DNA from 3 places in the Frankia sp. CoBUL1 genome. Region 2 is predicted to be linked to each of the others. Evidence: riboswitches for the same ligand, from Rfam matches in the RefSeq annotation. Region 2 holds a riboswitch; each other region holds the start of a gene.

Region 1 (11,249 bases), on a different contig from region 2:
CGGTATCTGATGCGGATATCGGTCGACCGGTTCCCGGGAGATCCGGAACGCTCCGCGCGGTTGTACCGATCCGATCCGCTGCGCTGGGAGGACCTCCAGCTCAGCGCGCACTGTGGCGGCGAGCAGATGGCCTGGCAGGTCAAGACCGACTGGGACGCGCTCAAGGAGGTCTGGCTGCTCTTCGAGAACAGCCGAGGACGATTTCCGCTCTATCCCGGCGAATCGGCATGGATCAACTACAGCTACCAGGTGAGCAGGGAGAAGTGGGGGCCGTGGTTCCAGCGTGCCGTGCGGGTACCGACGAGTTTCCTCTCGGTCCGGCTGGACTTTCCGGCCGAGCTGGATCCCGTGGTCTGGGGCATGGAGACGTCGATGACCGCCGATGCCTTCCCGTTGCGGACCGCAATCGCCCGCACCGACTCCGGCGACCGACGGGTCTTCACCTGGTCGACCACCGAGCCGCCGCTGCACGCCCGCTACCGACTGGAATGGAACTTCCGGGCCACCGTGCCGGAACGTGATCCGGCCACGGAGACCGGAACACGTCCCAGCGATCAGATGGCGGCCGTCGGCATCGTGCAGGAGGGTGAGGCGATCCTGCGGCAGCCGGCCCGCCCTTTCGCCCTGCCCAACGAGGCCGAAGACGCGCGCCGGGTCGTCACCGAACTGTCCTCCGCCCTCGAACGGGTGTCCGTTCTGCACACCTTCGGCAAGGGCCTGGGCATCGCCGCGCCGCAGGTCGGCATCAACCGCGCCGCGGCGATCGTGCGTACCGCGGGCGGCGACACGCTCACGCTGCTCAACCCCAACGTCATCGAGACCTCCCGGGAGACTGACGAGCAGTACGAGGGCTGCCTGAGCTTCTTCGACGTCCGTGGCCTCGTCCCCCGGCCGCTGGAGCTGCACGTCGAACACACCGATATCGATGGCAACCGGCACATCACCGTCTATCGGCAGGGGCTGGCGCGGCTCGTCGCTCACGAGATCGATCACCTGCACGGTCAGCTCTACACGGATCGGATGCGGGCCGGAACCACACCGATCCCGGTGGAGCAGTACCGGGGTACCGGCTCGGCCTGGTCCTACAACCGCTGACCAGCCCGAACGCACCCGCCCCGCGGGCGGCGTGGCGGCATGCCGACGTGCCGACGTGCCGACGGCGCAGCGCCGGGACCGGGTGTCCGACACGGACTGGTAGATCCGACATATGACATGGTTCCCTCGTGCCGTATAGTCCGGAAAGCAGGCGATAGGTGCGGGTCCGCCGGAACGTCGACACAGATTTTTTCGGAACCTGGTTGGAGACTGCCGGCAGCGGGTAGTGGAGGCTCGATCGCCACGCGGCGGAACAGATTCTCCACGCATCGCTTATTGTTTACCGTCAGCGTGACGACCCAGCCACGAACTGGGGATTTTCAGCCCACTGAACAACCTCTAGGATCGGGCGCGCACGCGGGCGCGAAACACCATTAAAAAGATCGGGACAAGTAAGTGGGGTGCACTGTGTGCATCCTCACGTACTCTTGTTTTCCCCGGGTCACTCTCAGCTATGTTCGTTGCCGTGCCGTCACCTGATGGCATGCGTCGGGCGGCACGCCGAATCCTGCCCCCGCTCGACGAGAATCAAACCTTTGGCAGGAGCGGGGGAACCAATTCCGGGCGCCGATAAAAGACGTCCTCGGGGTGAAGCCGCGATGCGCGGCCGGGCATTCCCAGCCCGAACCCGACAGCTCACCTCGCAGGCGTGGGGAAGGGCAACTCAATGTCCAACGCTCGTTCGCTCGCTCGTGGCCTCAACCGCATCAGGCTCGGTTCCCGGGCCTTGATCGCCGCCACCACTCTCGCGGCCTCGATCGGCGGTGGCCTCGCGCTGTCCCAACCGGCCAGCGCGTCGACGAACGCCGACCACTTCCTCTCCAAGGTGATCCCGTGTGAGTCCGGGGGGAACCCCCGCGCGGTCAACTCCATCGGCGCCGGCGGGTTGTTCCAGTTTCTGCCCAGCACCTGGCGCGGGGTCGGCGGCAAGGGTCTGCCGCAGCACGCCAGCGTCGCCGAGCAGTGGCAGCGCGCCCGCATCCTGTACGCCCAGCAGGGGACGAGCCCCTGGTACGCCTCGAAGCCGTGCTGGGGTCACAAGATCTGAGCTGCCCGGCTTCCCGCACCAGCCTTCACCGTCCACGCCCGGCAGGTACTGATCGGCGCGCGGCCAGCAGCCCCGTGTCCCGGACGGGACACGGGGCTGCACGCTACGTTTCCCGGTCACGGTTTCCCGGTCACGGCGACGTCGGCCAGCTCAACTTCCGCGGCCCCGCCCGGCGGAGACCCGGCGGACCCACCGATCGGCCGGCTCAGCCGATCCGACGGCGGCGGGCGATCTCGGCCAGCGTGATCCCGGCGGCCACCCCCGCGTTGAGGGACTCCACCGCACCCGCCATGGGGATCCGGACCCTCACGTCGCAGCGCTGCTCGACCAGCCTGGACAACCCGCATCCCTCGGAACCGATCACCAGGACGAGGGGGTCGGTCGCCATCGTGAGCTCGTCGATGCTCACTTCACCGTCCGCGGCCAGACCGACAACGAACTGGCCGCCCGCCGCGTAGGAGACGAGCGTGCGGGCGAGGTTGGTGGCGCGCGCCACCGGCAGCCGGGCGGCAGCCCCCGCCGAGGTCTTCCAGGCCGCGGCGGTCACGCCGGCGGCCCTACGCTCCGGGACGACGACGCCGTGGGCACCGAAGGCGGCGGCCGAGCGCACCACGGCCCCGAGGTTGCGAGGATCGGTGACCCCGTCCAACGCCACCAGCAGACCCGGCGGAGACGAGCGCGCGCGGGCGAGGAGATCATCCGGATGGGCATACCGGAACGGCGGTACCACGAGGGCGAGACCCTGATGCGGAGCGGTGCCACACATCCGGTCGAGATCCGTGCGGCCGACGTCGGCCACGGCGATCCCGGCCCGCCCGGCGAGCCGGCGGGCGTCGGCGAGCCGCTCGTCGAAGTCCAGCCCGCCGGCGATGAAAAGGGTCGACGACGGTACCCCGGCCCGCAGCGCCTCGACCACCGCGTTGCGCCCGACCACCAGCTCGTCGCCCTCGGTCCGCCGTGGGCGCCCGGCCCCCGCGGAACCCCCCACGGCGCTCGGCCCGGTGGTGGCCGCAGCTGCGACGGCGCGGCCACCATCCCCGCGCCGGCCGGCGGCCGCTCGACTCCGCTCGGCTCCGGCCGAGGCGGAACGGGCCGCAGCAGCCGCCGCCGCACGACGCTGGGCGGGATGGCCGGGGCGCAGCTGCGCGGGCGGAGTGGCCCCACGGCCCTCCAGCGCCTTGCGGCCGTGACCGCCGCTGCCCGTGGAGGCCCCCTTGCGGTGGGAACCGGCCTTGGCGGCCCGACCGCCCTGACCGCCGCGGGCGATCCCGCTGTCCCGGCGAGCGGCACCGGCCATCAGGACCACCGACCATTACACGCCCGGGGAATGACCATGTGACCACGGTATACGGCGGACGACACCGCCGTGTCGGGGCGCGCTCGGCAGGAACTCGGCGGAGGAGCTCTGCCATGGGCATACCTCGACATGGCCGTTTCCGGGGATCCGGCGCCCTATCCTGAGGGCCGGCAGGCCCACGGCCCGACCTGATGTGGTCCGGCCGCTCCTCACCGGCGTCAGGAGGGTCAGGTGCGCATCGTTCTTCCACCCGCCGCCGGGTGGTCGCGGGCCGAAGACCGGTGGTGACCCATGGCGAAGGCGGGGTGCCACCTGATCAACATCGACGATCTCGATGCCAGTCTCACCATGCTCGGCGGAGTGGAGGCCTACGGTACCGCGCTCGTCACGGCGGCCGGGCCGCGCGGCACGCCGCCGCGGGCGTTCGGCGGGTGTGCTCCCCGACCTGGCGGTGTCACCGCCGCGGCGGTGACATTCCTGGAGAATGCCCGGCATAGAACGTTGAGCGCCACCTCCCGGCCCGGCGGCCCAGGCGGCCCAGGCGGACCCGGGGAGACGACGTGACGACGCGAGCGGAGGTGCGGGTCATGAGCGGCGGCCGCGTGACCACGCCGATCAGCAGGCCCGGGGTTCCCCGGGATGCGGGGGCCCTGCCACCATCCACCCCCGGCCTTTACGCTCTTTTAGGGTCGCCCGCCGACGATGGCGGGCGCGTCGGATCAGGTCGCCGGCACGGCGATCTACACCCTCGACGTGCCGTGGGGGAAGCTGGGGGAATACGTCTTCATGAATGTGTGATGACCAGCTCGACGAGTGCGACCACTTCGGCCGATCATCGGGCGCGCGCCGTCGGTGTCCCGAGACGGCCACGGCGAGCATCGACGATCCGGCCGTCAGCGACCCGATCGTCAGGGGCAGGAGGCACCCAGCACATGGCTCTGCGCACACCGCCCGCATGCGTTCTCCCGGCTGTTTCCGGCCGCGTCCGCTTTCTCCCGGCGGCATGACGGTGGACCTCAACCCGCATGACGACGCCCCCACGGTCGCCTACCAGATCACCGGGAGCGGGCCGTTCGAACTCGACGACGACCTGGGTCGCTGCCCGGTGTGCGCGGCACCGGTGTATACCGACGACCGGTACTGCGAGGTCTGTGGTCACGGGCTGGAGGGTCCGAACCCCGGCCACGGCGACGCCGACCACAGCGAGGTCGACCTCGGCCAGCTCGCCGGCGTGTGCGACCGCGGCGTCCGGCACACCACCAACGAGGACGCCATGGGCCTGGCCGTCGTGTACGGCACGCTGATCGCGGTGGTGTGTGACGGCGTATCGACCACTCCGGGCTCCGGGCAGGCCTCGGCCGCCGCGGCGACCGCCGCCATGGCCGTCCTCGCGGATGCGGTGCGTGCCCACGGCCCGGGGCGCCCCGTCCACCACGGCACCCGCCCGTCGCGCGGCGTCAGCCGGGCCGAGGAGATGCTCGACATCCTCGAACCGTCGTATGCCGACTACAAGAAGCCGCGAACATCGCCCCGCGCGGTCGTCGGCGGGTTCTCCCCGGAGGACGCCGAGGCCGCGCTGCACGCCGCCGTCGACGCGGCCCAGGCGACCATCGCCCAACTCAGCGCGGCCGAGGGGCGGATGGCGCCGTCGTGCACGTTCGCCGCGGCCATCGTCACCCCGCCGACCCCGGACGGGCCGGGCATGGTCACGGTCGGCTGGGTCGGCGACAGCCGGGTCTACCTGCTCGGTCCGCGCTGGTGCGAGCGGCTGACCGCCGACGACACCTGGGCGGCCGAGGCCGCGCGCGCGGGGCTCATCCCGGCCAACGAGGCCGAGACGCACCGGCGGGCGCACACCCTCACCCGCTGGCTGGGCGGCGACGTCGAGGACGTCGCGCCGCACACCGAGATGTTCCCGATCGAGGCGCCGGCCACGGTACTGGTCTGCAGCGACGGGCTGTGGAACTACGCGTCCCGGCCAGACGTGATGGCCGCGCTCGTCAACCAGCTCCCACCCCGCTGCGAGGCCATCGACGTCGCCCGCCACCTCGTCGACTTCGCCATCAACTCCGGGGGACACGACAACATCACGGTGGTGGCCGCCCGGGTGGAGGACTGATGAGTGCCTTCGCCGCGGAGGTCTACCAGAACGAGTACCTTCCGGTACCGTACCGGCGCGTGGGGAATCGAGTCGCGCGACTACCATTTGAATGTCCAGGTGCCCGCCCGCGCGCTGGGAACCGAGGCGCGGGCGGCGCGGGTCAGCCTCGTCGTCGACGGCCGGGTGACGTCAAAGGCGCTGGTCCGAGCGGTTTGGACGGACAATGAGACCCAGCGGAGCCGGATCAACGACCCGGTCGCCCACTACACCGACCAGGCGGAACTCGCGGCCGCGGTGCTACGGGGTCTGGAGGCGCGTCGGGCCGACGACGAGGCGACTGCGACACTGTTGCTCGGACGCGGCGCTCAGCTGGCGCTCGCCTCCGGCAACGGAGACACCTACCGCCTCCTACAGAAGGTGGTTCACGTCGACAATGCCACAACAGGTACGGTTCGGTTGAAGAAGAACGCCAAGAAGATCGATGAGATGGTCCTTGACACACGGTCGACGAGGACCCTCCGGGTGAACCGGTGATCAGGTGAGGGCACGATGCCCTACGGGGCACCTGTCTCACGACCCGACTACTGCGATCGGTGCGGAATTGGGATCATGAGTGGTCAGGAGAGGTACGAATACCGTCCGGAGGACGGCGGGCGAGCTCCCTACGGAGCAGATGCCCCCGGCCGCTCGGCTGACGGGAACCGCCGGCGTGGGCCAGCCGAGCAGACCGGCCCGGATGCGGACGGTCCAGATGGCTACGACCCGTTGGGCATCCGCCGTTCGCCAGCCGACCTGCCCGGGGTGACGGACCCGCCGCGCGGCGGCGACCCGCGCGGCGGCGACGCGTATGGCGGGTATGGCCGCGACGGCTACCCCGACCAGTCCCGGGGGGGCCGCGGTTATCAGGAGGACCCCTACGGCCCGCCCGGTGGCTATGATCGTGCCCCTTACCCACGCGGGCGTGACGAGCGGCCGGCCCCCGACGACCGGATCGACCACGGGCGCGATCCCTACGGTCGGGACTGGGGCACGCCGGAGAACCGTGGCGGTTACCCCGTCGGCCGCGACAGCCGCGAGGAGCGCGTCCCGGGCGGCTACCCCGACCTCGATCCCCGCGATCCCTACGACCGCGACCCCTACAGCCGCGGCCATGACGACCGGGCCGACCGGGGCGGCTACCCCACCGGCCGCGACAGCCGCGAGGAGCGCGTCCCGGGCGGCTACCCCGACCTTGATCCCCGCGATCCCTACGATCGCGGCCCGTACAGCCGCGGCCATGACGACCGGGCCGACCGGGGCGGCTACCCCACCGGCCGCGACAGCCGGACGCCGGGTGGATATCCGGACCCGCGGGGCGACCTTGATCGCGAGTCGGACACGCACCGCCGGAGCCGGCGCGACGCCGAGTACAGCTACGGTGCGGACCCGCTGGGCATGGACGCCTCCGCCCCGCCCGCGCCAGCCGGCGACCGGGTCACCGGCAACCCGCGGCACACAACCGACCCGCGGCACACAACCGACCCGCGGCACGCTCGGCCCGGCGCCGACCCGCGGCTGGGCGATCCGCGACTGGGCGATCCGCGACTGGGCGATCCGGAACTCGGCGGCACCCGCGGCGGCCACGTCGACCCCCGTGACGCGGTCCTCGACGACCCGCGGGCCGGCTCCGGGCGTGGTGCCGGATGGGACCGGGACCGCGCGTCGGCGGGCAGCACCGTCTGGGAGGCCATCGTCGAGGCGGAGCGCGAGTACTACGACAGCGGCGACGACCACCGGGTCCCGTTCCCGACCTTCTACCCTCGTCGGGTCTTCGCCTTGGCCGGCTCTCAGATGCTCGTGGGACGGCGCAGCGAGTCCCGTGGCATCCATCCCGACATCGACCTGTCCGGAGCGCCGGAGGACCCGGGGATCTCCCGCAGCCACGCCCTGTTCGAACTGCTGCCCGACGGCGGTTACGCGGTCCGCGACCCGGGCTCCACCAACGGCACCCGACTGAACGACGAACCGGACCCCATCGAGCCCGGCCAGCCCGTTCCGCTTCGTGACGGGGACCGGGTCTACCTGGGCGCCTGGACGCGCATCACATTGCGCGCCCGCTGATCTACCAGGTCGCCTGCCGCTGTCCGGGGCGGCAGGCGACCCGCCGATCGGATCAGGCCAGATGCCAGCGCTGGCCCTCTGGAGTGTCCTCCACGATCAGGCCGGCGGCTGCCAGTCTCGACCGGATGGCGTCGGCTTCCGCGTAGTCCCGTCGGGCCCGGGCCGCGGACCTCAGATCCAGCACGACCTGCATCGCGCCGTCCAGCGCCGGCCTGAACTCGGCACCTGCGGTGGGCCACTGCTCATGCGGGTCGAGACCGAAGATGTTCAGCATCCGGCGGGTCACGTCCACCCACCCGGCCAGCTCCCGGCTGTGGGCCTTCGACAGCACCTGGTTTCCCTGACTCACCGCGCCGAACAGGGCCGCCAGCGCACGCCCGACGGCGAGATCATCGTCCATGGCGATGGTGAAATCGGACCAGGCCCGCCGCGGGGTGAGCCTCGACTCACCACCCGGCCCGGGAACCGGCACCGGCCGGGCTCCGGCCACCGTCGGCTGCGCCCCTGCCACCGACGAGACGACCTCGTCGGCCGCCAGGGCCGCCGCCTCCCCGGGCCCGCCGAGGATGTCCAACGCGTTGCGGACAAAGGTCTCCACCCGGTCGTGGGCCGCGGTGGATTCCGCCAGTGCCTCGGCGCTGTACTCGAGCATGGACCGGTAGTGCGCGGAAAGCAGGTGATAACGCAGAACCTGCGGACGGACCGCGTCGAGGGCGTCGGCCACCAGGACGGAATTTCCCAACGACTTCGACATCTTCGTCCCGCCGGTCGTCAGCAGGCCGACGTGCATCCAGTAGCGCGCCATCTCGCCGCTACCGGGCTCGCCACCACCGGGGCCGGGCGAATCGGCCGAAGCCGCGTTCGACGCCGGGCGGGCCGTGGCGGCGCAGACCGTCTGGGCCCGTTCGTTCTCGTGGTGCGGGAAAACCAGGTCGAGTCCGCCGCCGTGGATGTCGAAGACCGGGCCGAGGTATTTTCCGGCCATCGCAGAGCATTCCAGATGCCAGCCCGGCCGGCCGTCACCCCAGGGGGACGACCAGAACGGTTCACCGGGCCTGGCTGCCTTCCACAACGCGAAGTCGCGGGGGTCGGCCTTGCCGGGCTCGGCTTCCACGGACGGTTGCATCGCGTCGGGTCGCTGGTGGGACAGTGCTCCGTAGTCGGCGAACGCACCCACCCGGAACCAGACCGAACCGCTGCTGGCGTACGCGTATCCCCCCTCCACGAGGGCCGACACCAGCGCGATCATCTCGGGGATGTGACCGGTGGCGCGCGGCTGGATCGTCGGGGGCAGGATCCCGAGAGTGCGGTAGGCGTCGTCGAACGCGCGGGTCTGCCGGGTGGCGAGCTCCCAGACCGAGGTGCCGTCCCGATCCGCGTTGATGATGATTTTGTCGTCGATGTCGGTGACGTTCTGCACGAAGGTCACCGAACGGCCGGACTGCACCAGCCACCGGCGCAGCAGGTCGAAGGGCAGCGCCGTGCGGATGTGGCCCACATGCGGGGCCGCCTGCACGGTGGGCCCACACACGTAGACGCCCACGTGACCGGGGCGTAGCGGCTCGAATGGCCGCACACGCCGCCTGCGCGTGTCGTAGAGGTGGAGACCCATCTGTCAAGGGTACGGCCCCCGCTCGATCGACGGGACCCAAGGGGAGGGTCAGCCGACCGTCAGTACCCGGTCCGCCACGAACCGGACGACCACCCTGACCTCATCCGGATCATCCCACCGGTACACATCTCCAGTGTACTTCACCGACAGCCGGTCGATCAGTTCCCGGCCGCCCTCCTCGGTCAGGGTCGCGGTCCCGCGGACCTCGACGTAACCGTAGGGATCGCCCTGGTCGAGGAACATCAGTCCGACCCGCGGATCCCTTGCGATGTCGCGTTCCTTCGCACGTCCCCGCACCGTGGACAGCAGCAGTTCGTCCTCATCGCGGTCCACCCACAGCACGGTCATCCGCGGCGAGCCGTCGGGCTGGATCGTCGCCAGAACGACGTAGGTCCGGGCGTCGGCAAGGGCCCTCACCGGCTCGGGAAGGCGGTCAGCCATCAGACTCCTCGGGGAGGGGCCAGGGTCGGCTCACCCTCTCATCTCCGCGCCGGCACGCAGTCAGTCGATGACAAAACGGCATATCCGCGCCTGGCGGGCCCGCCGTCAGGCGCGGATGACGAGCGCGGTCGCGATGGCGGCCAAGCCTTCGCCCCGCCCGGTGAGGCCGAGTCCGTCGGTGGTGGTGGCCGACAGGCTCACCGATGCGCCCAAGGCCACGGACATCGCCTTCTGCGCATCCTCGCGACGCCCGGCCATCCTGGGCCGGTTCCCGATGACCTGGACCGAGACGTTGCCGATCGCCCAACCGGCGGCACCGAGAAGCCGAGCCGTCTCAGCCAGCAGGACCGCGCCCGATGCACCCGCGTACTCCGGTCGGTCCGTGCCAAACACCCGACCCAGATCACCGAGGCACGAGGCGGTGAGAAGTGCGTCACAGGCCGCGTGTGCGGCGACGTCCCCGTCGGAGTGTCCGGCGAGCCCGGTCTCCCCCGGCCATTCCAGGCAGGCCACCCAGCACGGCCGGCCGGCGGCGAACGGATGCACATCGACCCCGACGCCGACCCGGGGCAGGATCACCGTGTTCACCAAGCTGGATGCGGGGGCCTGCCGGCTGATGGGCGCGGCGTCCACGACGGGCTCGTCCCACCGCGGGCCGCCGGTCATCCGCCACTCCGGGCGTCCACGGACCGGGCACCCGCGAACTGAGGCTCCTCGGACCGGGCCTCCGCGGGCCGGGCGTCGTCCGCGGGGTCGCAGCGGGCGAGTAGCGCCTCGGCGAGCACGAGATCCGCCGGTCGAGTCACCTTGAATGCCTCCTGCACGCCGGGAATGGTCGTCACCGGCACTCCCAGAGCCTCCACCAGGCCCGCATCGTCGGTCACGGCGATGTCCTCGAGCGCATACGCGGCGCTCAGCACGTCGCGGCGGAATCCCTGCGGGGTCTGCACGGCTCGCAAACCGTCCCGCGGCGGGGTACGCACCACCCGCCCGTCGGCGTCCACCTCCTTGACCGTGTCGGCCAGCGGCACGACGGGAATCACCGCGGGATGTCCGTCGAGCACCGCAGCCGCCACCGCGTCGACCAGCTCGGGGGGCGTCAGCGGCCGGGCGGCGTCGTGGACCAGTACCACGGAGACGTCGTCGTCCACGGCTCGCAGGGCGCGGCGGACCGAATCCACCCGCTCGGCGCCTCCGGCGATCACATACACGTCCCCGCCAAGCAACTGGGCCACGGCATCGACCAGCGTCGGTGGCGCCGCGACGACAATCTGCGTCACCAGCCTGGAGCGACGCAACGATTCCACCGTGCGCACCAGCATGGGCCTGCCTCCGAGGGCTCGCAGCGCCTTGGGAGTACCTCCCCCCAGCCGCTCACCCCGGCCGGCAGCCGGCACGATCGCCGCCGCCCGGGGGCTCGCCACCGGCAACCGGTGACCTTCGCCCACCACAGGACCTCCCGTGTGCCATCCGCCACGAGGGCCTGGCCGATCCAGCCGGCTCGGCGCGAGCCGCCGGTGGGCGCAACACCGCCCACCACCGTCTCGACGCCCAC
Region 2 (11,249 bases):
GTCGAAGACCGAGCCGAGGCGCTCGGTGTAGCGCTCGGGCCGGCTCACCTCGTTGAGCCTGGCCTCGTCCAGGGGCAGGCCGCGGTCGCCGGCGTGCTTGCGCAGCGTTTCCCGGAACGGCACGCCGGTCTGCCAGGTCTCCATCGCCGCCGCCTGGGTGACGGCGTAGGCGTCCTCGCGGGACAGCCCCGTCTCGACGAGTTCGAGCAGCACCGCCGAGGTGTAGACCAGCCCGCCCGTGGCATCGAGGTTCGCCCGCATCCGTGCGGTGTCCACGACCAGCCCGGTGACCAGCCGGGTCGTCAGGTGCAGCAGGTAGTCGACGCCGGTGGCGGCATCCGGCAGCGCGATGCGCTCGGTGGAGGAGTGGGAGATGTCGCGCTCGTGCCACAGCGGCACGCCCTCCAGCACCGGGACGTACTGCGCCCGGACGATCCGGGCGAGCCCGGCGATGCGCTCCGACATGATCGGGTTCTTCTTGTGGGGCATCGCGGAGGAGCCCTTCTGCCCGGAGCCGAACGGCTCGGACAGCTCCCGGACCTCCGTGCGCTGGCCGTGCCGGACCTCCAGGGCGACCGCCTCGCAGACGGTCGCGAGCCCGGCCAGCGCCGCGACCCAGGAGGCGATGCCGTCGCGCAGCACGACCTGGGTGGCCACCGGGGCCGCGGTGAGGCCCAGCTTGTCGGCCACGTAGGCCTCGACGTCGGGGTCGATGTTGGAGTACGTCCCGACCGCGCCGGAGATCTTGGCGACGGCCACGTCCGCGCGGGCCGCGCGCAGCCGGTCGCGGCAGCGGGCGAGCCCGAACGCCAGGTCCGCGACGCGGTGCCCGAACACCGTCGGCTCGCCGTGGATGCCGTGCGTCCGGCCGACCCGCAGGGTGTTCCGGTGGGCCAGACCGAGGTCGCGCAGCGCGGCGACGAGAGTGTCCGCCCGGGCGAGCAGCAGGTCGGTCGACTCGACCAGCTGCAGCGCGAGCGCCGTGTCGAGCAGGTCGGAGGAGGTCATGCCGAAGTGCACGTAGGCGGCGGCGGACCGGGGTTCGGTGCGGTCGGCCCAGGCGGTCAGGAAGGCGATGACGTCATGCTGGGTGACGGCCTCCACCTCGGCGACGGCTTCGGGCGTCGGAGCGGGGGCGGCCCGGACCGGCTCGATGGAATCGGCGGGGATGCGGCCCGCGGCGGCGTGCGCCTCCATGACCAGCACCTCGACGCGACACCACAGCTCGTACTTGTGCGCCTCCGACCACACCCGGCCCATCTCCGCCAGGGTGTACCGGCCGATCATGGCTGGCTGCCGGCCGCAGCCGCCGCGCTCAGCCCGTCCGCCGCGGCCTGCTCGAACTCGTCCTTGAACGCGGCCAGCTTCAGCCCCAGATCGGGATCGGCCAGCGCCAGGATCTGGATCGCCAGGATCGCCGCGTTCGTCGAGTTGTTCAGACCCACGGTCGCGACCGGGACGCCCGGCGGCATCTGCGCGATGGCGAGCAGCGAGTCCATGCCGTCCAGCGCCCCGCCGGAGATCGGCACGCCGATTACCGGCAGCGTGGTGAGGGCCGCAATGGTGCCGGGCAGCGCGGCGGCCAGGCCTGCCCCGGCGATGACCACCGAGATGTCGCGGGCCCGTAGCTGACCCACGTAGTCGGCGAGGGTGCGCGGCGCGCGGTGCGCCGACAGCGACACCTGCTCGTAGGGCACACCGAAGCGTTCCAGAGTGGCGCCGGCCTTGCTCATGGTCTGGGTGTCCGACGGTGATCCGAAGACGATCGCCACCTGGGGATGATCCGGCCCGGGGGTGCTCTGCGACACGGTCTACTCCTTCTTTCTATGTCCTGCGGGATCCTCGCCGGACGCGATGTCCGTTCGACGGACGTCGGCCGCGTGGCGCATCCGGGACGGATCTCCGATGTCGGTGCGGTAATGGGCGCCGGGCAGCGAGATGCGGCTGACGGCCTCGTAGGCCGATCCTCGCGCGGACTCCAGGTTGGAGCCGATGGCCGTGACGGACAGCACACGGCCGCCGGCCGAGACGATCCGGCCATCCGGCTCCCTACGGGTACCGGCATGCAGGATGTCGACGCCGGCCAGCGCGCCGGCGGCGGCGAGCCCGCGGATCGGGTCGCCGAGCCTGGGGGCCACCGGATAGCCGTGCGCGGCGACGACGACGCTGATCGCCGCGCCGGAGCGCCACACCGGTGCCCGCCGGCCGGAGAGCACGTCCGTCAACGGCGTCGTGAGCAGGGCGAGGATGGCCTGCACCTCGGGGTCACCGAAGCGCACGTTGAACTCCACCACCCGCGGCCCGCGGGTGGTCAGCGCGAGCCCGGCGTAGAGCAGACCGGTGAACGGGGTGCCGCGCCGGGCCATCTCGGCCACCGTCGGCCGGATCACCGTGGCGACGATCTCCGCCGGCAGGCCGTGCGAGGCCCAGGGCAGCGGGGTGTACGCGCCCATCCCCCCGGTGTTCGGGCCGGTGTCGCCGTCGCCGACCCGTTTGTGATCCTGCGCCGGCAGCATCGGGAGGACCGCGCCGGACTCGGTCACCACGGCGAACAGGGAGACCTCGGGCCCGTCGAGGTACTCCTCGAGAACAACCCGGTCGTCCGGTCCGCGCAGGCTCGCGCGGACCGCGGCGACGGCCGCGTCGCGATCTTCGGTCACCGTGACGCCCTTGCCGGCGGCGAGCCCGTCGTACTTCACCACGTACGGCGGGCCGAAGACGTCCAGGTCGGCCAAGGCGGGCTCGATCTCGGTGTGGTCGCGAGAGGCCGCCGTGGGCACCCCGGCGGCGCGCATGACCTCCTTGGCGAACGCCTTGCTGCCCTCCAGCCGGGCCGCGGCCGCGCTCGGGCCGAAGACCGCGAGACCGCGGGCGCGTATCTCGTCGGCGGCCCCGGCTACCAACGGCATCTCCGGACCGACGACGGTGAGGTCCGCGCCGACCGCCTCAGCAAGGTCGGCGACGGCGTCCGGGTCGGCGACGTCGAGCGGGCGGGGCTCGGCGAGCTCGGCGGTTCCGGCGTTTCCGGGCGCGCAGACCAGCGAGCCGACCCGGGGATCGCGGGCGAGCGCCCGGCACAGCGCGTGTTCACGGCCGCCGGAGCCGACAACAAGAATCTTCATCAGTTCACCTCGCGACGCAAGCAGCGGCCCGGTGCGCGGCGGCGAATTCCCGGTAACGCCGGCGGAGCGGGCCGCGTCGCCGCCACGGCCGTGCGCGGGGGACGCGAGGGTCGGTGGCGGCCGTCACCGGTTGTCCCTGGCGCGCGGCGCCGGGACGGAGATCCGGACCGGGCGCGGGTGCCATCGCGAACCGGCGAACCCCGCCTGGGGCATCGCGTCGTCGCAGTTCGGTCGGGTCACGGTTCCACAGTAGCGGGTGTGTTGATCATCGTGTGCGTCGTGCCCGGTCGGTGCCGGTGACTCCCGGCCGATCATCTGGGACGATCCGCGCTGAGCGACTACAGCCCGACACCCGACCGCCAGAGCAGGTGGGCCATGCCGTGCACCAGGTGCAGCGCGCAGCGGCGTGCGTCCACCTCGGCCATGCCCGCGACGATGGCGGCGGCGTCGACCGGCCAGACCCGGACCTCCCGGCCGAGCACGGTCAGCGGGGCGGGATCGTCGCGGCCCTCGAAGGCGCGCCCACCCGGTTCGACGAACAGGTGCAGCGACCGCCCCGCAGCCGGGAAGTTCTCGCAGCGCCAGTACAGCAGTGGCCACGCCTGTAGCCGTTCCCGCCGTCCCGGCCAACGCCGGCGGCGACCGGGGTCGACGGCAGCCTCACCCGCGTCCGCCCGATCCGCCCGATCCGCCGGGTCGGCCCGGGCCGCCGGGTCCGTAACCGCCCGTGGCGCCCCGCCCTCGCTCAGGTCCAGCGCGGGCAGCGGCCGCCCGGCACGGTACCGCACCGGTGCGCGGTGCGGCGTGGTGCGGGTCGCCCGCACCGTGACCGGTGGTACCAGGTGTTCGGCCGCGCAGAAGTCCAGGAAGTCACGGATCTGGGTGTCGACGTGACTGGCGACGGCCGCGGCGCGTTCGAGCCGCTGTGCCTCGGCCCGCTTCGAGCTCCGGATGGCGTGGCTGCCCCGCAGCAGCACGTCGGTCAGGGTCTGCGGCAGAGCCTCGCCGGTGGGGGAGAACCCGACCGGCCAGGCGTCGGAGTCGGTCGGGTGCAGGTAACCGCGTCTCACGGCCGGTGGCCAACGGGCCGGTTGCGGGGCTTCGGCCGGTTCCGGCAGCGACAGCGGTGTCTGCCCGGGGATGGAAGGATCGTCATCCGACGGCCGGGACCTGACAACGGCCACCGCCACCACCCCCGGACGTCATTGCTTTGCGTGACTGCCCAAGCGTCGATGGTAATGCTTCCGGGTGCAACCGGAACCGACCGGATCTCGGCCCGCGCCGGGCGGGATCAGATCAGGTCCGTTCCGGACCAGTCGTTTCAGACCAGGTCATTGATGACGAGCGTCTGGTCCCGCCCGGGACCGACGCCGACCGCCGACACCGGGGCGCCGGAGAACTCCTCCAACGCCCTGATGTAGTCCTTCGCGGCGCCGGGCAGGTCGGCGAACGACCGGACGTCGGAGATGTCCTCGTGCCAGCCGGGCAGGTCGGTGTAGATCGGCTTGGCGTGGTGGAACTCGGTCTGGGTCATGGGCATCTCGTCAACCCGTTCGCCGCCGATGTCGTAGCCGACGCAGATGGGCACCCGGTCGAAGCCCGACAGGACGTCCAGTTTGGTGAGGAAAAGGTCGGTCAGGCCGTTGACCCGCACCGCGTAGCGGGCGATTACGGCGTCGAACCAGCCGGTGCGCCGCGCCCGGCCGGTCGTCACGCCGAACTCCCCGCCGATGCGGCGCAGCTCCTCTCCGACCTTGTCGTCCAGCTCGGTGGGGAAGGGGCCGGCGCCGACCCGGGTCGTGTAGGCCTTGATGATGCCGATCACCCGACTGATCCTCGTCGGGCCGATGCCGGCGCCGGTGGCCGCGTAGCCGGCGGTCGGGTTCGATGAGGTGACGAACGGGTAGGTGCCGTGGTCGACGTCGAGGAGGGTGCCCTGGGAGCCTTCGAGCAGCACGACCTTGCCCGCGCGCAGCGCCCGGTCGAGGATCAGACCGGTGTCGGCGATGTGGGGTTGCAGGCGTTTCGCGTAGTCGGCGTACTCCTCGACCACCTCGTCGAGCTCGATCCGGCGCCGGTTGTAGACCTTGGCCAGGATCTGGTTCTTCTCCCGTAGCACCAGTTCGAGCTTCTTGTGGAAGATGCCCGGGTCGAGGAGATCCTGCACTCTGATGCCCGTACGGGCAACCTTGTCGCCGTAGGTGGGACCGATGCCGCGACCGGTGGTACCGATCCGCGCCTTGCCCAGGTAGCGCTCGATGACCCGGTCCAGCGCCCGGTGATGGGGCATGATCAGATGGGCGTTCGCGCTGATCAGGAGCCGGGAGACGTCGATGCCGCGGGCGGTGAGCCCGTCCATCTCGGCCAGCAGCACGCCCGGGTCGATGACGACCCCGTTGCCGATCACGGGAACGCAGTCGGCCCGCAGCATGCCACTGGGAATCAGGTGGAGCGCGTAACTCTCCGCCCCGATGACCACGGTGTGGCCGGCGTTGTTGCCACCCTGGTAGCGGACGACGTAATCGACGGCGCCGCCCAGGAGGTCGGTCGCCTTTCCTTTTCCCTCGTCGCCCCACTGGGCACCGATGAGGACAAGAGCAGGCACCGGGCGAGGTTACTAGGGATGACGGGGTCGTGGGGCCGGCTGCGGCATCCTCGCTGGTCTCCACCACCGACACGGCCTGATGAACTCACTGTCAGGTGAAGCCGAGCTCACTGGCAGCGACGGGATCGCTGTCGGCCAGGAACATCCGGCAGCGGGTGGCCTCCTCGGCCTCCCCGATGGCCGCGGCCGCCCGACCGAGAGCGGCGAGCGAACGCAGGAACCCGCGGTTGGGTTCGTGTGACCAGGGGATCGGCCCGTTGCCCTTCCAGCCCGAGCGGCGCAGGGCGTCGAGGCCGCGGTGATAGCCCGTGCGGGCGTAGGCATAGGCCTCGACGGGTCGTCCGCCGGTGAGCGCGAGCTCGGCGAGCGCGGCCCAAGGCACGCTGAACGCGGACAGCCGGGCGGCGACGGCATCCGGCGGATCACCGGCGACCAGCGCATCGGTCGCGGCCGCGTCGGAGGGCAGGAGCGTCGGCGGCGGACCGGAGAGCAGGTTGGGCTTTCCCGAGGTGGACGGCGTCATCATGAGTGCATCCTGCCCGACGACCGGCCGCACACGTCATGGAGGTCACCCCGGACGCGCTTGCCCTGCGCGCACGGTGACCGGTCGGTCAGGCCCTGACGCTGACGTTCCACAGATTCTGGCCGACGACCCCGGGTTGACCGTCGCTCACCCGGGTGAGGTACGAGTACAGCGCGGCGATGCCCTGCGACTGCGGTCCGAACTTGCCGTCGACGGTGAGTACGAAGCCCTTCTGACGCATCCTGTCCTGCCAGACGAAGGCGTCCGGGCGAACGTCGTCGCTGAGGGACGCGTCGAGGACCGTGCCCCTGAACGAGCCGTCCCCCATCTCCCGGCGGGCCCGGTCCAGCGTTATGGGGGGTTCCACCGGGGTGATGGCCTGCTGGATGACGTCACCGGAGCCGCCCGGGACACTGGCCGGGCCGTTGTTGGTCAGGCCCATCTTGACCGAGCAGGACGGCCATGGCTGCCAGCCCCGCTGGTTGTAGAGCTTCGCGGCCGCCTCGTCCTGCGTGGCGGGCGATGCCTGGTACGGGCGGCCGGAGTACCCGAGCCCGTGCCAGGTCTGGTCGTCGAACTGGTAGGCACCGGAGAAGCCGTTGCCGGTGTTGACCGCGTAGTTGCCGCCGGACTCGCATTGGCGGAGCTTGGCGAAGTCGTCGGAGGTGGCCGCGCCCGCCGGAGCCGCGGTGACCGCGAGGCCGCTGCCGACGATGGCCGTGACCGCGCCGGTGGTGCGCAGGATGCGACCGGCGGGCGATGGGGCCTGCGGTGCTCGATGTCTGCCGCCACGACGCCCAGAGGGCATGTCAGTCCAATCCCGTCGCCTGCGGGGTGAGCTGTCGGGTGCGGGCTGGGATGGCCCGGCCGGAGGATCCGACCCCGGGTGGGAACCGCTCTCCACCATGGGCCGGGACGCACCGGCTTTACCCCAAGGACGCCGCTTGCGGCGCCCGAAATGTGGGTCCCCCACTCCTGCCCGCTGCGGTCGATGTTCGTTCCGGCCGCTCGTACGGGGGCAGGACTCGGCGTCCGTCCGGGCGGCCTCGCCGACGAGGCGAGTGAGAGGCACTCTAGCGAGAACCGCTCATGGAGCGCAAACCGGGGTGGTCCGGAGTAACCAGTGAGGATCGCGCGAATCGTGCCACTTCCATACAGGTTCCGCAGGTGGCTCGCTGGTCCTGCTGTTCCTCGTCGGCCTTGCCGAAGATCGGCCCCGCCGAGGATCGGCCCTGCCGGAGGCCGGTCAGGGTGCGGTCCGGGTGATGTCAGGGTGCGGTCCGGGTGATGCTGGTGGTGGGTTGTACGGGCCGGCCCGTACGGGCCGTCAACCGGAGATCGTCCGGAGGCCGGTCGGGCCAGCCCGTCGTCGAGGTGAGATCCCCTGACCGGTGTCGCCGGGGTGGGATGTCCGGTTCCCGCGGCGGTCGTCCCTCCGCCACGGGAGCGGAGCGAATGGATCAGCTGATGGAGCTGATGGAGAGGATCAGCGGATCAGCGGAAGGTGGCCCGCCAGGTCGCCGGGCCGACGATGCCGTCGACGGCGAGTCCCTTGGCGGCCTGCAGGGCGCGGGCGACTGCGGCGGAGCGTGGTCCGTAGCGGCCGTCGATCGTGAGCGGATAGCCCAGATGGTTGACGCGGGCCTGCCAGGCCCGCACGTCGTCACGTACCTGCCTGGCCAGTGCGGTCGTCAGGTTACGGGTGAATACAGGAGTGCTCATGGAGATGGGACTGACCGTCAGCTCGCGGCGTTCCGTCGTGCGCGAGGCCTGGCCCGAGGAGCTCGACGAGCCGCCCGCGAGCTGGTCGGCGCCCATCCCGCGGCCACAGGCCGGCCACTGGCCGAAGCCGGACCTCCGGGCGAGCTTGAGTGCGGCCTCGTCCTGGACGGCCGGGGGAGCCTGGTGCGGCAGACCGCCGTAGCCGAGGCTGTGCCAAGTGCTGGCGGAGAACTGGTAAGCGCCGTAGTACGCGTTGCCGGTGTTGGTCGTGTAGTCACCGCCGGACTCGCACTGCCGCAGGCCCGTCCAGGTGGTGGCCGCATCGGCCGGCTGGCTGAGCGCGAAGGTGCCGCCCACCGCCGCCGCGAGTACTGGCGCGACCACGAGAGCCCGGGCCCGGCTGCGGGTACCGGCGCGGCATTGTCGGCCACTGATACGTGCGTCGGACATGTCTTGTGGTCCTTCCCCACGCCTGCGAGGTGAGCTGTCGGATTCGGGCTGGGAACTGCCCGGCCGTGCCAGGGATCCCTGGAGACGGAAGCCGCACCGGAAATACCTTTCCGTGTGGTCGTCGCACATGGCTTCACCCCGAGAGCATCGAATCCTTTCGATACTCGGAGATGGGTCCCCCGTTCCTGCCGCCCGGTTCGAGAAATCGTCGGCCAGGGGCAGGATTCGGCGTGCCGCCCGACGAATGCCCGACGTTGTTGCCGGGCACGGCGAAAACCATAACCACGCCGCCCGGCGAGTCGCCAAGCATTGAATAGGGTGCGTGAAAAAGAGCACACTCGGCGCGCCTGCTTGAGTAGGAACTGGCGGCCTGGTATCGCGCGTGCGCGCCCGCTCATCAACCTGGCGGTACGGCGTGCGGAGGCATTTGTGCTCGGCCGGTCACCCTGTTTGCCGATGGTCGACGATGAGCGGAGAGTCCCACATCAGGCCAGATGTGTGACATGTCGACAAAGGCGTGACGGCCCTGCTACGAGATCGACGCGAGTGATCGGCCTGATACTACACTTCGTCCATTGAAGCCTGTTTTTGTGAGAAAAACAACGGAAATCGGGCGGTAACTTACAGCGTTGTGATTTTTGCACACGGCGGATTCAATCGGACACCTACTGTAAAAAGCGCCTGTCGGGCCACCGCAGTGGGCGAAGGGGTTCCGTGGGGGCGGGGCGGTAGGTGAACGGTTACCGAAGGTCCGGTGCGTGTCCGCTCATTTGGCCGAAACCTGCTGGTTGCCGGCGGGGGCGGCGTTACGCGAGGAGCGGGATGCCGCGCCCGCTAAACAGTGGTCCCCCAGCCGTCGGAGCGACCGGGGGACCGTGCGGGCCGGCATAGTACGGGAAATCGGCGGGTCGTGCATCGGACCGGGGCGGGTCGGATGTCCGCCGCGTGCCGGTCGTTCCGTCCGCCGGAAATGATGGAGAGGGTCGGACCGAGGGGCCCGGAGAATGTCCTCGGACGAGCGGCGGCGGTTGCTCGGTTGCCTGGTTTCGCGGCCGGTGGCTATCTGTCCGCCTGTCCGCCAGCCGGCGGACAGGCCGGCCGGTATCCGACGAACCGATCCCGCCAGCCGGCGTGCGCTCCTGGGCCGGACTATGCCCGCCCGAGGCTGGTGCCGGCGGAACGGAGGTCCTCACACGCCTGGGCGACGCGGGCCGCCATGCTGCTCTCCGCGAGCTTTCCGTAGGTACGCGGGTCGTACGCCTTCTTCACGCCGACCTCACCGTCCACCTTGAGAACGCCGTCATAGTTTTTGAACACGTGGTCCACGATGGGGCGGGTGAATGCGTACTGGGTGTCCGTGTCCACGTTCATCTTGACCACCCCGTAGTCGAGGGTCTCGCGGATTTCGGTGAGAGCCGACCCGCTACCGCCGTGAAAGACGAGGTTGAACGGCTTCGCGCCGGCTGGCAGCCCGAGCTTCCTGGCGACGTACTCCTGTCCTTCGTGCAGAATCGTCGGGCGTAGCTTGACGTTTCCGGGCTTGTACACACCGTGCACGTTGCCGAAGGTGGCGGCGAGCAGGTAGCGCCCCTTCGCGCCGGTGCCGAGCACCTCGGCCGTCCGCCACATGTCCTCCGGCGTCGTGTAGAGCTTCTCGTCGATCGCGCCGACGACGCCGTCCTCCTCGCCGCCGACGACCCCGATCTCGACCTCGAGAACAATCTTTGCGGCGGCGGCGTCCGCGAGTAGTTCTTCGGCGATCTTGAGGTTCTCCTCGAGGGGGACCGCCGAGCCGTCCCACATGTGCGACTGGAAGAGCGGCTCGCGCCCCTGGGCCACCCGATTCTTCGAGATCGCGATCAAGGGACGGATGTAGGTGTCAAGCTTGTCGGCCGGGCAGTGGTCGGTGTGCAGGGCGATGTTGACCGGATACGCCTCCGCGACGTGGTGGGCGAACTCGGCCAGTGCCTCCGCGCCGAGGACCATGTTCTTCACCGTCGAGCCGGACAGGTACTCGGCACCGCCGGTGGACACCTGCACGATGCCGTCACTGCCGGCTTCGGTGAAGCCCCGCAGCGCGGCGTTCAGGGACTGCGACGAGGTCACGTTGATCGCGGGGTAGGCGAAGGACTGGGCCTTCGCCCGGTCGAGCATCTCGGCGTATACGTCTGGCGTGGCGATGGGCATCGGTGGGGCTCCTTACGAACCTGTAGGGGCGCCGATCAGCCATGCACCCGCGGTGCAGGGCAGCCGGATCGGGCCGAAGCCCGCCGTGGACTCCTGATGGGCGAAGGGTATGACGCCTTGCCCCGTCCCGGGATCGGATGCGGCTGACGTCGCCGGCGCGGTGCGGATCCGCGCGATGTGGTCCCCGCCGACTTGGTCGGCGGGTGCCGACCAAGGGCCGGCACACTGGTCGAGTGGACGTCGGCAGCCTGTCCGGGATGACGCTGTACGTCGTCCTCTTCGCGGTCATCTTCGTCGAGAGCGGGATCCTGATCGGGTTCTGGCTTCCGGGTGACACCATTCTCTTCGCGGCCGGGCTGATGGCGGCGGACGCGGCGTCGAACGTGTCCGTCGCGGTCCTCGCGATCGGGGTCGCGGCGGCAGCCACCGTCGGGGCGGCGGCGGGCTACTACACCGGGCATCGTCTCGGCCGGCCGTACCTGGAGCGCAGGCACGCCACGGTGCTGGCCCGTACGGAGGAATTCTACCGGCGGTTCGGGCCGATCACCCTGGTTGTGGCCCGCTTCGTGCCGTGGGCGAGGACGTTCGCGCCGGTACTCGCCGGGACCGTGGCGATGTCATGGTCCCGCTTTCTGATCGC
Region 3 (8,582 bases), on a different contig from region 2:
TTTCGCCTCCGGCCGCTCGACCACCATCGGCGCGGTCACCGGGCCTGCGTCCGGGGATCGCAGACCGCCTCGGTCTCGGGTGACCATCGGGACTCGGGCTCGGCCTCGATGAGGCCCACGTCCGCGAGTTGGGCAAGCAGACCCTCCACGTCGCGGCGCGCCGTCTCCGGGTCAACCTCGCTGGTCTCACACAGCCCGCGGACGGCGGCTGCCGTGTCGCCGCCGTCGAGCAGGATCCGCAGCACCAGATCACCCGAGGGGTTGAGGGTCCAGTATCGGCCGTTGTCGATATGGAGGAGAACCGCTCCGTACTGGGTCGGCGCCCGCACCACGTCAGGCCGCAACGTCACCATGATCACTCACTCCTCCGGTAGCTCAGTCAGGGCCCCGCCGGCTCGCGAGCACCCGCAGCCACGCGTCCGCCGCGAACGTCGGTCGCAGCGCCTGGTGGCGATGACCAGGTACGGACGAAGATCGGCACGCCTGGCGCAGCGCGTCCGGCTCGATCAGGCCGAGATCGGCCAACGGGCTGTCATCGCACAGCTTCACCAGGACGTCCTGACTGGCGCGCAGGCCCTGATCCTCCTCGGCGGCGGTATCCGCCTTGGTCTCGCGGCGCAGGCATTCCTGCGGCACCAGCCGGCGCATGGCCTCCTGCAGTAACGGTTTGTACTCCCACGGACCGGTGCGCTCTTCGGGCCGCACCGCCAGCGCCGCCCGGACCACCCGCTCGTCGAGGAAGGGTGCGGCGAGCGGCGGGCCGACCGGATCGGCGAGCTGGTCGAACAACCGGAACACCGCCGCGCCGGCGCGGATGGCGAAGAGATCGGCGTGGCCGTCCCGGGTCTCGGCCAGCGGCCGGGCGCGCCGGGCGGCCTCCGCGAACGCTCCGGTCAGCAGGTCGAGGGCCGTCGGCGTGAGCCAACCCGGGACCACAGGCGGAAAGGCCCAGTCGAGCGAGGCCAGGACGCCCGGGTGGGATCGGCCGGAACCGGCGGAACCGGCGGAACCGGCCGGACGGCGCGCGTGGCCGACCGTGGCGCGGCGGGCCTGGTCGAGCGCATCGGTCATGTCGGCGAGGCAGTCCCGGTAGCCGCGCGGCCGCATCATTCGCAGGCACGCCATCCACGGCCAGCCCTCCTGCGCTCGGTGTCCGCGCAGGTCGTGCAGCGCCCGCCGGGGCCGGCGGCGCAACAACCGGGGGAGGTAGGCGGGACAGCCGTAGGCGACCTCGTCACCACCGAACCCGGTGAGGTGCACCCGCGGCCCGTACAGCGCGACCCGGTCAAGACCCGCGCGCAGCTTCGCCCGGTCGCCGATGCCGACGAACGGCCGGTCGAGCGGTTCGTCGGCGTCGGCGATGCCGTCGTAAACGAGGGGAAGCCCGGCGGCGGGCAGGATCTCGCGCGTGACGCCAGGGAACGTGGCCGCGGCCCACGTGGCCCGCGCGGCGTCGTCGTCACCGGGATCGCGGGCAATCCCGGTGAGCGCGACCACGTCGGCGGGGCCGCGCGCGGCCAGGCAGCACACCGAGGTGGAGTTCAGTCCGCCCGACAGATCACAGCTCACCGTCCCGCCGCCGGCGACCCGCGCCGCCACGGCCTCGGCGAGAGCCGCCCGCAGGGTCGGCGCCCCCTCCGTGCGGGACCGCACCGGTGCCGGTCGACGCCACCACCGCAGGACGGTGGCCTTCTCGTCAGGGCCGACGAGAAGGTAGTGATCCGGGGGCAGCGCGTCGATCGACTCCCAGAGCACCAGGTCATCGAGCGGATGGGGCGGTGACGGGTCGAGCAGCGACAAAGCCAGCGCCGTCCGGTTCAGCGGGGCGCCCGTGAGCCGGGCGAGCACGTCGGCGCGGTCGGCGGCGACCAGGTGGCTGCCCAACCGGGCGGTGAAGACCCGCCGGGTTCCCGTCGGGCTGCCCTGGATGCGACGGTGGCTGTCGATCTCGGCGATCACGTGGTAGTCGCCGGCCACGACGCGCGCGAGGTCGAGAGCGTGCACGTCACGGGCCGAGAGAAGCAGCCGCAGGAGCTGTCGCGCGTTGGTCGCGGCACACCCGATCAGGGCCAGCCGCGAGCGCCCGGCGACGGCACTGACCATGGCATCGTCCGGCCAGTCGCCGACGATCCACGGCCGCCCGGAGGCATAGCGCAGCATGCGACGAGCCCCCGGCGGACGCACGACGGGATCACGGTCGGCCAGCACCAGAAACCAGCAGGACGGAATCGGGACCACCTCCACCCCGGCCGCCGTCACGCAAAACGCCGCCAGGAATAGTCACGCCCCCAGCCCCAGCGGCCGTTCGTCACTGCGGCGAAGCTGCCGGCATCTTCCAGTCGCGGGGGGAGGTAGATAGCCTTCATCGTCTTCTCCTCAGCGGTTTCCGCGCGCCCTCGCTCGGTGGCGTGCACCCCGGTGAGGTGCACCCCGGTGGCGATACACGGCGGCGCCGCGCGCGTGGCCCGGGCGCCGGCCGGCTGGTCCAGCCCGTATGGTTGAAATTCCCCCGCCGGGTTCACTGGCGGTTCAGCTGACTTCCGGCGCACGGCTCGGCAGGCACGGCCGTGGCATCAGGTGACCCACGAGTCCGGATTCAGTACATGCTGATGGGCACGCCGCAGTTCGACACCGGGCTCGATCCCGAGTTCGGTCACCAGCCGCCGGTAGACCGTCTGGTACTCGGCCAGTGCCTCGGCCCGCCGGCCGGTGTGTTCCAACGCAAGGATCAGCTGGGCCCAGAGACGTTCCCGGGTCGGATGTTCGACCGTGAGCGCCCGCAGGGTCGGCAGCACCCGGTCGTACTCGCCGAGGGCCAGGCGGGCGTCGATCAGGTCCTCGCACACCGCCCAGCGAGCCTCCTCCAGCCGGAGGACCTCCGCGCCCGCGATCTCCGCCGGGAGCTCGTCGAACGCGTCCCCCCGCCACAGCGCGAGGGCGCCTTCGAAAAACCCGGCAGCGCGTTCCGGCGAGCCGGCGCGCACGGCGGCGCGGCCCTGCTCGGCGGCCGATTCGAACCGCTTAGCGTCGATCTCACCGGACGCGACGACCAGGCGGTACTCCCCCGGCCGGCTCTCGATGCGTCCGGGGCCGTTCCCCCCGGCTCCGGACGTGTCCAGGGGCGGCCGGAGGGTGTGCCGCAGCTCCGAGAGATAAGTCTTGATGTTGCCCCCGGCGGAGCGCGGCGGGGCGTCCTGCCAGAGCGCGAGCCGCATCCCGTCCACACTCACCCACTGGCCGGCGTGCAGCAGCAGGGCCAGCAGCAGTATGCGCTTCTTGCGCTGGTCGATGCGGACCTGCTCGCCCGAGGATCGCCGCACCTCCAGCGGCCCCAGGACCGCGAACAGGAGACCGGCCCCGGTCACGGAGGATGCGTTCGGACTCGCCTCAGGTAGGTAGTCGTCGAGCATCGTGGCTCTCATCGATCGGGCCCCCGTTTCGGTTTTCCCGTGCGGGCCGGCTGGTCCCGTGCGGGCCGGTGCCGTCTCCCGGCCCGGTGCTGGCCCGGTGGCTGAATACCCCCACCTCACCCCGGGTAGTCATCCGGTGCGTGCGGATATCGAGCAGCGCCCTTGGGTGGGTCGGGAATACCGGCCGACGGCAGCGGAGCCCGGTCGGCGGGCCTCGATCAGAGTCAGATCCCGAGCTTCGCCCGCGTCTGCGGTCCGACGATCCCGTCAACCACCAGACCATGCTTCAGCTGGAAGTCCTTGACCATGTGGTTGGTCTGATACCCGAACTTCCCATCCACGCTGATCGGGTAGCCAAGGCTGGCGAGCCTCTTCTGGATCTGGTGGACGTCGAGACGGAACCCGAGGCCGACGGCCAGCGACGGGTAGCGGGCCGCGGGTGCCACCACGGCCGCACGCGCCGGGGCAGCCAGCGAGGAGTAGGAGATGTTCGTGAACCGCACGCCGCGCGAGACGGCGGCCGCCGCCGCCTGTCCCCGGGCCAGGTAGCGGTAATGCAGGCCGTTGGTGTAGGCGCTCCAGGCGGTGATGCCCTGGCCTTCACAGACCTTCTTCGCCGCCCAGGCGTTGACGGCCGGGTCGTAGAGGTTGCGGTTACCCACCCAGCCGGCGTGGGCCCGCATGTTGATCTGCCACAGGCCGCGCGAGTCCTCGCCGTAGGTGGCGTGGGCGTAGGGGTTGCCGCCGGACTCCGCAAGAGCCACCGCGACCCAGGTGGCCAGCGGAACGCCGCGGCAGTCGGGCAGTCCCGCGTTCGCGGCCGCGCTGGCGATCGTCACATCGGGGACCGTGGTGGCGGCCCGGGCCGGGCTCGCGGTGGCGAAAATGCCGGCGCCGGCGCCGATCACACCGACGGCGGCGACAACGGCGCCCCGGGTCTGGGTGGAACGTTTCCGATGCTTTCCCTTGGCCATTTCTTTGACATCTCATTTCGGTGTCGTCGAACACAGACGGGTGATCGAGGGGAGGGATGCCGCTCGAAGGAGGGCGAGCGGAGACGACCGCGCTGGAGAAGGGCAACACCCAGTGCCGGTCTCCCGGTACGCCGAGAGGACGTCCTGGGACGACCGGGGACGACCGATCGACGCGCCCTGGGGATTCCGGGCTCGATGGGCTGAACAGCACGGCAGGCGGCCGTGGTCATTCCGTTCCAGGCCTGACGGGCCCGGTGGGCGGCAGGGGTCAGCCGACCACAGACGACGAGGCCGGGTGGCTTTCAGCCGAGCTGGTGGTATGGCGCGTCAGCGCGATCGGCCGGTACGGGCACCGACCGGATGGCACGTTCTCGCGAAGACGTCAGGGCGAGAACGGCGCCCCGTATGGCGGGGACGCACCGCGGGTCGCGCCGAACGGCGTCACGGTCCAGAAGACCGGAGCCGAGCGTTCCTGAAACACAGGCAACGTCGAGTCCTTCCCGTACGCCTGCGAGGTTAGCTGTCGGGTTCGGGCCGGGAAGCCCGGCCGTTTCCGCGGCGTGCGCGTAACGGCTTAACCCCAAGGGCGGCACGCAACGAGCCACCCGGAGGAACGTGGTTCCCCCGCTTCTGCCCAAGATCTCTCGGAGGGAGCTGCGGACCGTGGACAGAACTCGGCGTCGGCCCGGAGCTGTTGATACCCCGCAACCGTAGCGAACTACAGACCGTAGTGACAAGTACGAGTTGTGCCGAATCTGGGCGCATGTTGGTCACGATGCGTGCATAACACTGCGATGCCGCAACTCTCGGACATCAATAGCAGCTACCGGTAGCGACGCAGATCACCCGTCACGACCGGATCTTGGCGATATGACCGGTCCGTCGAGACGGGGACCGGTGGCCACGAGGTCCGGTAGTCACCGGGACCGCCCGGCCGTCCGGCAGCCCAACCCGGCAACCCCCGGCAAGCCCGGCAAGCCCGGCAAGCGGAAGCCTGGCCCGGGGGTCGGGTGGCGTGCGGACGGGTACGCAAACGCGAACGGCGCCGGCTTCGAGCCTGCGGCTCGAAGCCGGCGCCGTTGGAAAACGGACGATGCGGTACGGGACAGACGACTGACCCGCGGATTCGCGTGATTCACGCCGGCACCCGCCGAGGAAACACCTGCTGAGCGGTTGGGCCTCCCGCGAAGGCACACCCCCATCGGACCGGCACGCGGGCGCGCCCGGCACCGGGCGAGATCAGTCGACCGAACGGTCCCGCTGCCGTTGCCGTGGGGTCAGCCGCGGGACACGGAGGTTCTCGAGGAACAGCAGGATGTGCGCGCCGACCGCACGCCGGCCGGGGCCGGCGAGCACGCCATGCCCCCCGGGCAGCGACGCCAGCCGGGCCCGGCGCGCGGTCCGCGTCATCATGCGCGCCAGCGCAAGCGGGCTGACCTCGTCGCGCTCGGCATGGAGCAACAGGATCGGCAGGTCGGGAAGCGACCGTGGGATCGGTTGTCCCGGATCCTCGCCCGCGATCTTCCGGTACACCAGCGGCAGGTCGAGCAACACGAGGGCATCCGGCCGGACCGCTGGCGAACCGGCGCCGACCAACGCCCGCAGGGCCCCGCTGTCCGAACCCAGCAGGACGAACGGACCATCGGGGGGACACGCCTCACCAAGGGCGAGGACGGTGTCTCTCCCGTGGTCGAGAAACGTCACCTGATAGCCGTCGAGCGCGAGCCGGAAAGCTAGGCCCTCGAAATGTTCGGCGGATTCTCCACGACCGGGGAGAAGGACCACACTGGCTCTTCTCGAGTGGGTGGGATCACCACTGGGCCAGTAACGGGTTCCCGGCCCCCCACATATCCACGGGGGCGCGGACGAAAGTATGATGACGAAGCCAGGGACGACACAACATGCTCCGATCGAAAACCGTCCAGAGATGTACCCGGTACTGACCGGACATCGATACCGAGGCAGCTGGCGTCCACGCAGGCGATGACGATCTACAGACAGCCCCATCGAGCGACCGTGAATCAGGAGAACGCCAGAGAGAACACCGAGAGCGAGGGAAAGCCGAGGAGGCTAGTAAAGCACGTGAAGCGGCCGGGCCGGACAACCGGACGAGGCCACTCGCAGGAAGTCAATGTGGCCACGGACGACCAGGGGGGTCATCCGATCCACCGAGGAGAACATGACCATATTTTGCCTATCCGACGGCTACCTGTCAACATGGTCAACATTGTTACTCAGGTGTTTCACCCCATGTCCGTCCGAGGATACGTAACCGTAGCCACCGGTCGTGACCGGTGGCCGCGCATCATGTGCCGCGCGCCGCCGCACAGCCGGACGCCGGGGCGGAGTCGGGTGACCGCCGGCTGCGCCCCGGCGCCGTCGGGCCGGACGCGGCTCAGGCGGCGGCGCCCACCATCGTGTTGCAGCTCTCCGCGCAGGACCGGCATGCGCCGGCGAGCTTGGCGAGCTGCTGATCCTGCGGCATCCTCTCGCATATCTCAGCGCACATCACGCAGATCCGCGCGCACATCGCGCACATTTCCCCGTGCATCGGCGACATCCGGCACATCATGTCGGCGCAGGTCCTGGTGACGGCCGCGCAGTCCATCATCAGCCGCATGTTCGCCGGCTCCATCATGGCGCCCGGCATGTCCATGCAGTAGGAGATCGTCTCCTCGCACAGAGCCGAGCAGGACATACACTCCTCGATGGCCTTCCGCATGTTCTTATTGATCATTTCAGCGTGCTGCATGAGAACCCTCCAGGCGTTGGAGACGCGGCACCCCGTACCAGCGAATGGCCCGGACCACCTGACGGCAGCCGGCAGCGGGGCCCCTACGACGATAGCTTTCAGGGGCCGATCCGCATCTCGGTCAATCGCCGTCCCAGAGCGGATCCGACGAAATCCCGCGAGCCATACTAAGGGTATTTCTTTTTATATTTCGTGAACATTCCGGAAAACCGGAGAGTCAGCCGGGCTGCGACGCCGCGGGCCACTCGGGAGCGATTCTCGGCACCTCTTCCATCACCATGGTGGGGCGGACCAGGTTCCCGGGCAGCCGCGGGTGGGGCAGCACCGCGCGACCGCCAAGGAACACTCCGCTCACAGCGCCCGGCCGCTCGAAGATCGACAGGTCCCCGGGGTCCGCGTCGAGCAGGATCGCGTCGAAGGCGGAGCCGACGGCGATGCGGCCGGCTCCCTCACCCAGTCCGAAGAGCCGGGCTCCGGTCGCGGTCGCGGCGAGCAGCGCCTCGGGTGGGGTGAGCCCGGCATGGCGCAGCCGGCTGATCTCGGCCAGGTTCGTGCCGTGCCGGGTGCGGTGCCGGGCGTCGCTGCCGAGCGCGATCGGCACCCCCGCCGCGCGAGCGACCGCGATCGTGCCGGCCAGCGCGGCCTCGGTGGCCTCGGCTCGGTCCACCGCCCAGCCCGGCAGCACTCCGGTGGCCGCCAGCGCCGCCAGGTCCTGGTAGGGCGACAGGGTGGGGACGAGCGTCACCCCGGCGGCCGCCACGGGCTCGGTGAGCCCGATGCCGTGCTCGATGGAACGCGCCCCGGCGGCGACCGCGGCCTCGATCGACCGCTCGCCCAAGGCGTGCATCATCACCGGACGTCCGTACCGCCGGGCCTCCGCGACGGCGGCCGCAAGCTCCACCGGGCTGAACTGCGGCTCGGGCTGCCCCGGCCGGGCGGACATCACCCCGCCGCTCGCGTAGATCATGATCCAGTCCGCACCCGCCCGCAGAATGCCCCGCACCGAGGCCGGCAGGCTGCCCGCCTCGGTAACGGTATGCGGGGGCCGGCCGGGATAGTCCGGCATGAGAACATCTTCGGCCGACTCCAGCCCGGGACCGATGATCGCCCCGTCACCGTGCCGCCCGGACCGGCTCAGCCCGACGACGGACACGGCGAGCCGAGGTCCGGGCACGGTGCCCGCGCTGACCGCGTCCCGGATGCCGGCGTCGGCGCCGCCGGCATCCCGCAGGTGTGTGACACCGGCAGCCAACGACGCCCGCAACGCGGCGGCGGTCTGCAGGACTCGGGTGGACAGCGACGCCGTCGCCAGCTCGAACGGATCATAGGTGGACTGCGCGACGTGAGCGTGGCAGTCGACGATCCCTGGCATCAGCCACAGGTTGTGGGCATCAACGTCGACGGCGTCCCGGTCAAGACCGAGTCGCGTGCCGACCGCATGGATGA

What was found. A riboswitch is a leader RNA that binds a small molecule or an ion and turns the genes downstream of it on or off. The one in region 2 is predicted to bind cyclic di-AMP.
Region 1: linked by a shared signal. The riboswitch ahead of AC08OX_RS04600 (transglycosylase family protein) and the one ahead of AC08OX_RS07960 (transglycosylase family protein) in region 2 are both predicted to bind cyclic di-AMP.
Region 3: linked by a shared signal. The riboswitch ahead of AC08OX_RS10620 (peptidoglycan-binding protein) and the one ahead of AC08OX_RS07960 (transglycosylase family protein) in region 2 are both predicted to bind cyclic di-AMP.

What each region holds. Positions count from the first base shown of each region.
Region 1 is NZ_CDXDOS010000029.1:162-11,410, forward strand. Features, by position in the region: partial or broken gene AC08OX_RS04595 (peptide deformylase) at 1-1,095, shown strand, start outside; cyclic di-AMP (ydaO/yuaA leader) riboswitch at 1,585-1,760, shown strand; gene AC08OX_RS04600 (transglycosylase family protein) at 1,763-2,143, shown strand; gene rlmB (23S rRNA (guanosine(2251)-2'-O)-methyltransferase RlmB) at 2,349-3,440, opposite strand; gene AC08OX_RS04610 (hypothetical protein) at 3,732-4,004, shown strand; gene AC08OX_RS04615 (PP2C family protein-serine/threonine phosphatase) at 4,444-5,559, shown strand; gene AC08OX_RS04620 (hypothetical protein) at 5,659-6,075, shown strand; gene AC08OX_RS04625 (FHA domain-containing protein) at 6,151-7,641, shown strand; gene AC08OX_RS04630 (cysteine--tRNA ligase) at 7,694-9,253, opposite strand; gene AC08OX_RS04635 (PPOX class F420-dependent oxidoreductase) at 9,302-9,694, opposite strand; gene ispF (2-C-methyl-D-erythritol 2,4-cyclodiphosphate synthase) at 9,800-10,360, opposite strand; gene ispD (2-C-methyl-D-erythritol 4-phosphate cytidylyltransferase) at 10,357-11,142, opposite strand.
Region 2 is NZ_CDXDOS010000071.1:2,781-14,029, forward strand. Features, by position in the region: gene purB (adenylosuccinate lyase) at 1-1,287, opposite strand, end outside; gene purE (5-(carboxyamino)imidazole ribonucleotide mutase) at 1,284-1,808, opposite strand; gene purD (phosphoribosylamine--glycine ligase) at 1,812-3,122, opposite strand; gene AC08OX_RS07940 (hypothetical protein) at 3,461-4,306, opposite strand; gene AC08OX_RS07945 (adenylosuccinate synthase) at 4,444-5,727, opposite strand; gene AC08OX_RS07950 (DUF3151 domain-containing protein) at 5,819-6,253, opposite strand; gene AC08OX_RS07955 (transglycosylase family protein) at 6,339-7,058, opposite strand; gene AC08OX_RS07960 (transglycosylase family protein) at 7,745-8,422, opposite strand; cyclic di-AMP (ydaO/yuaA leader) riboswitch at 8,441-8,653, opposite strand; gene fbaA (class II fructose-bisphosphate aldolase) at 9,572-10,609, opposite strand; gene AC08OX_RS07970 (DedA family protein) at 10,813-11,249, shown strand, end outside.
Region 3 is NZ_CDXDOS010000121.1:479-9,060, forward strand. Features, by position in the region: gene AC08OX_RS10595 (lasso peptide biosynthesis B2 protein) at 1-39, opposite strand, end outside; gene AC08OX_RS10600 (lasso peptide biosynthesis PqqD family chaperone) at 36-353, opposite strand; gene AC08OX_RS10605 (asparagine synthase-related protein) at 376-2,244, opposite strand; gene AC08OX_RS10610 (lasso RiPP family leader peptide-containing protein) at 2,256-2,366, opposite strand; gene AC08OX_RS10615 (AfsR/SARP family transcriptional regulator) at 2,574-3,422, opposite strand; gene AC08OX_RS10620 (peptidoglycan-binding protein) at 3,635-4,384, opposite strand; cyclic di-AMP (ydaO/yuaA leader) riboswitch at 4,876-5,044, opposite strand; gene AC08OX_RS10625 (alpha/beta hydrolase) at 5,624-6,169, opposite strand; gene AC08OX_RS10630 (four-helix bundle copper-binding protein) at 6,780-7,136, opposite strand; gene AC08OX_RS10635 (amidohydrolase family protein) at 7,354-8,582, opposite strand, start outside.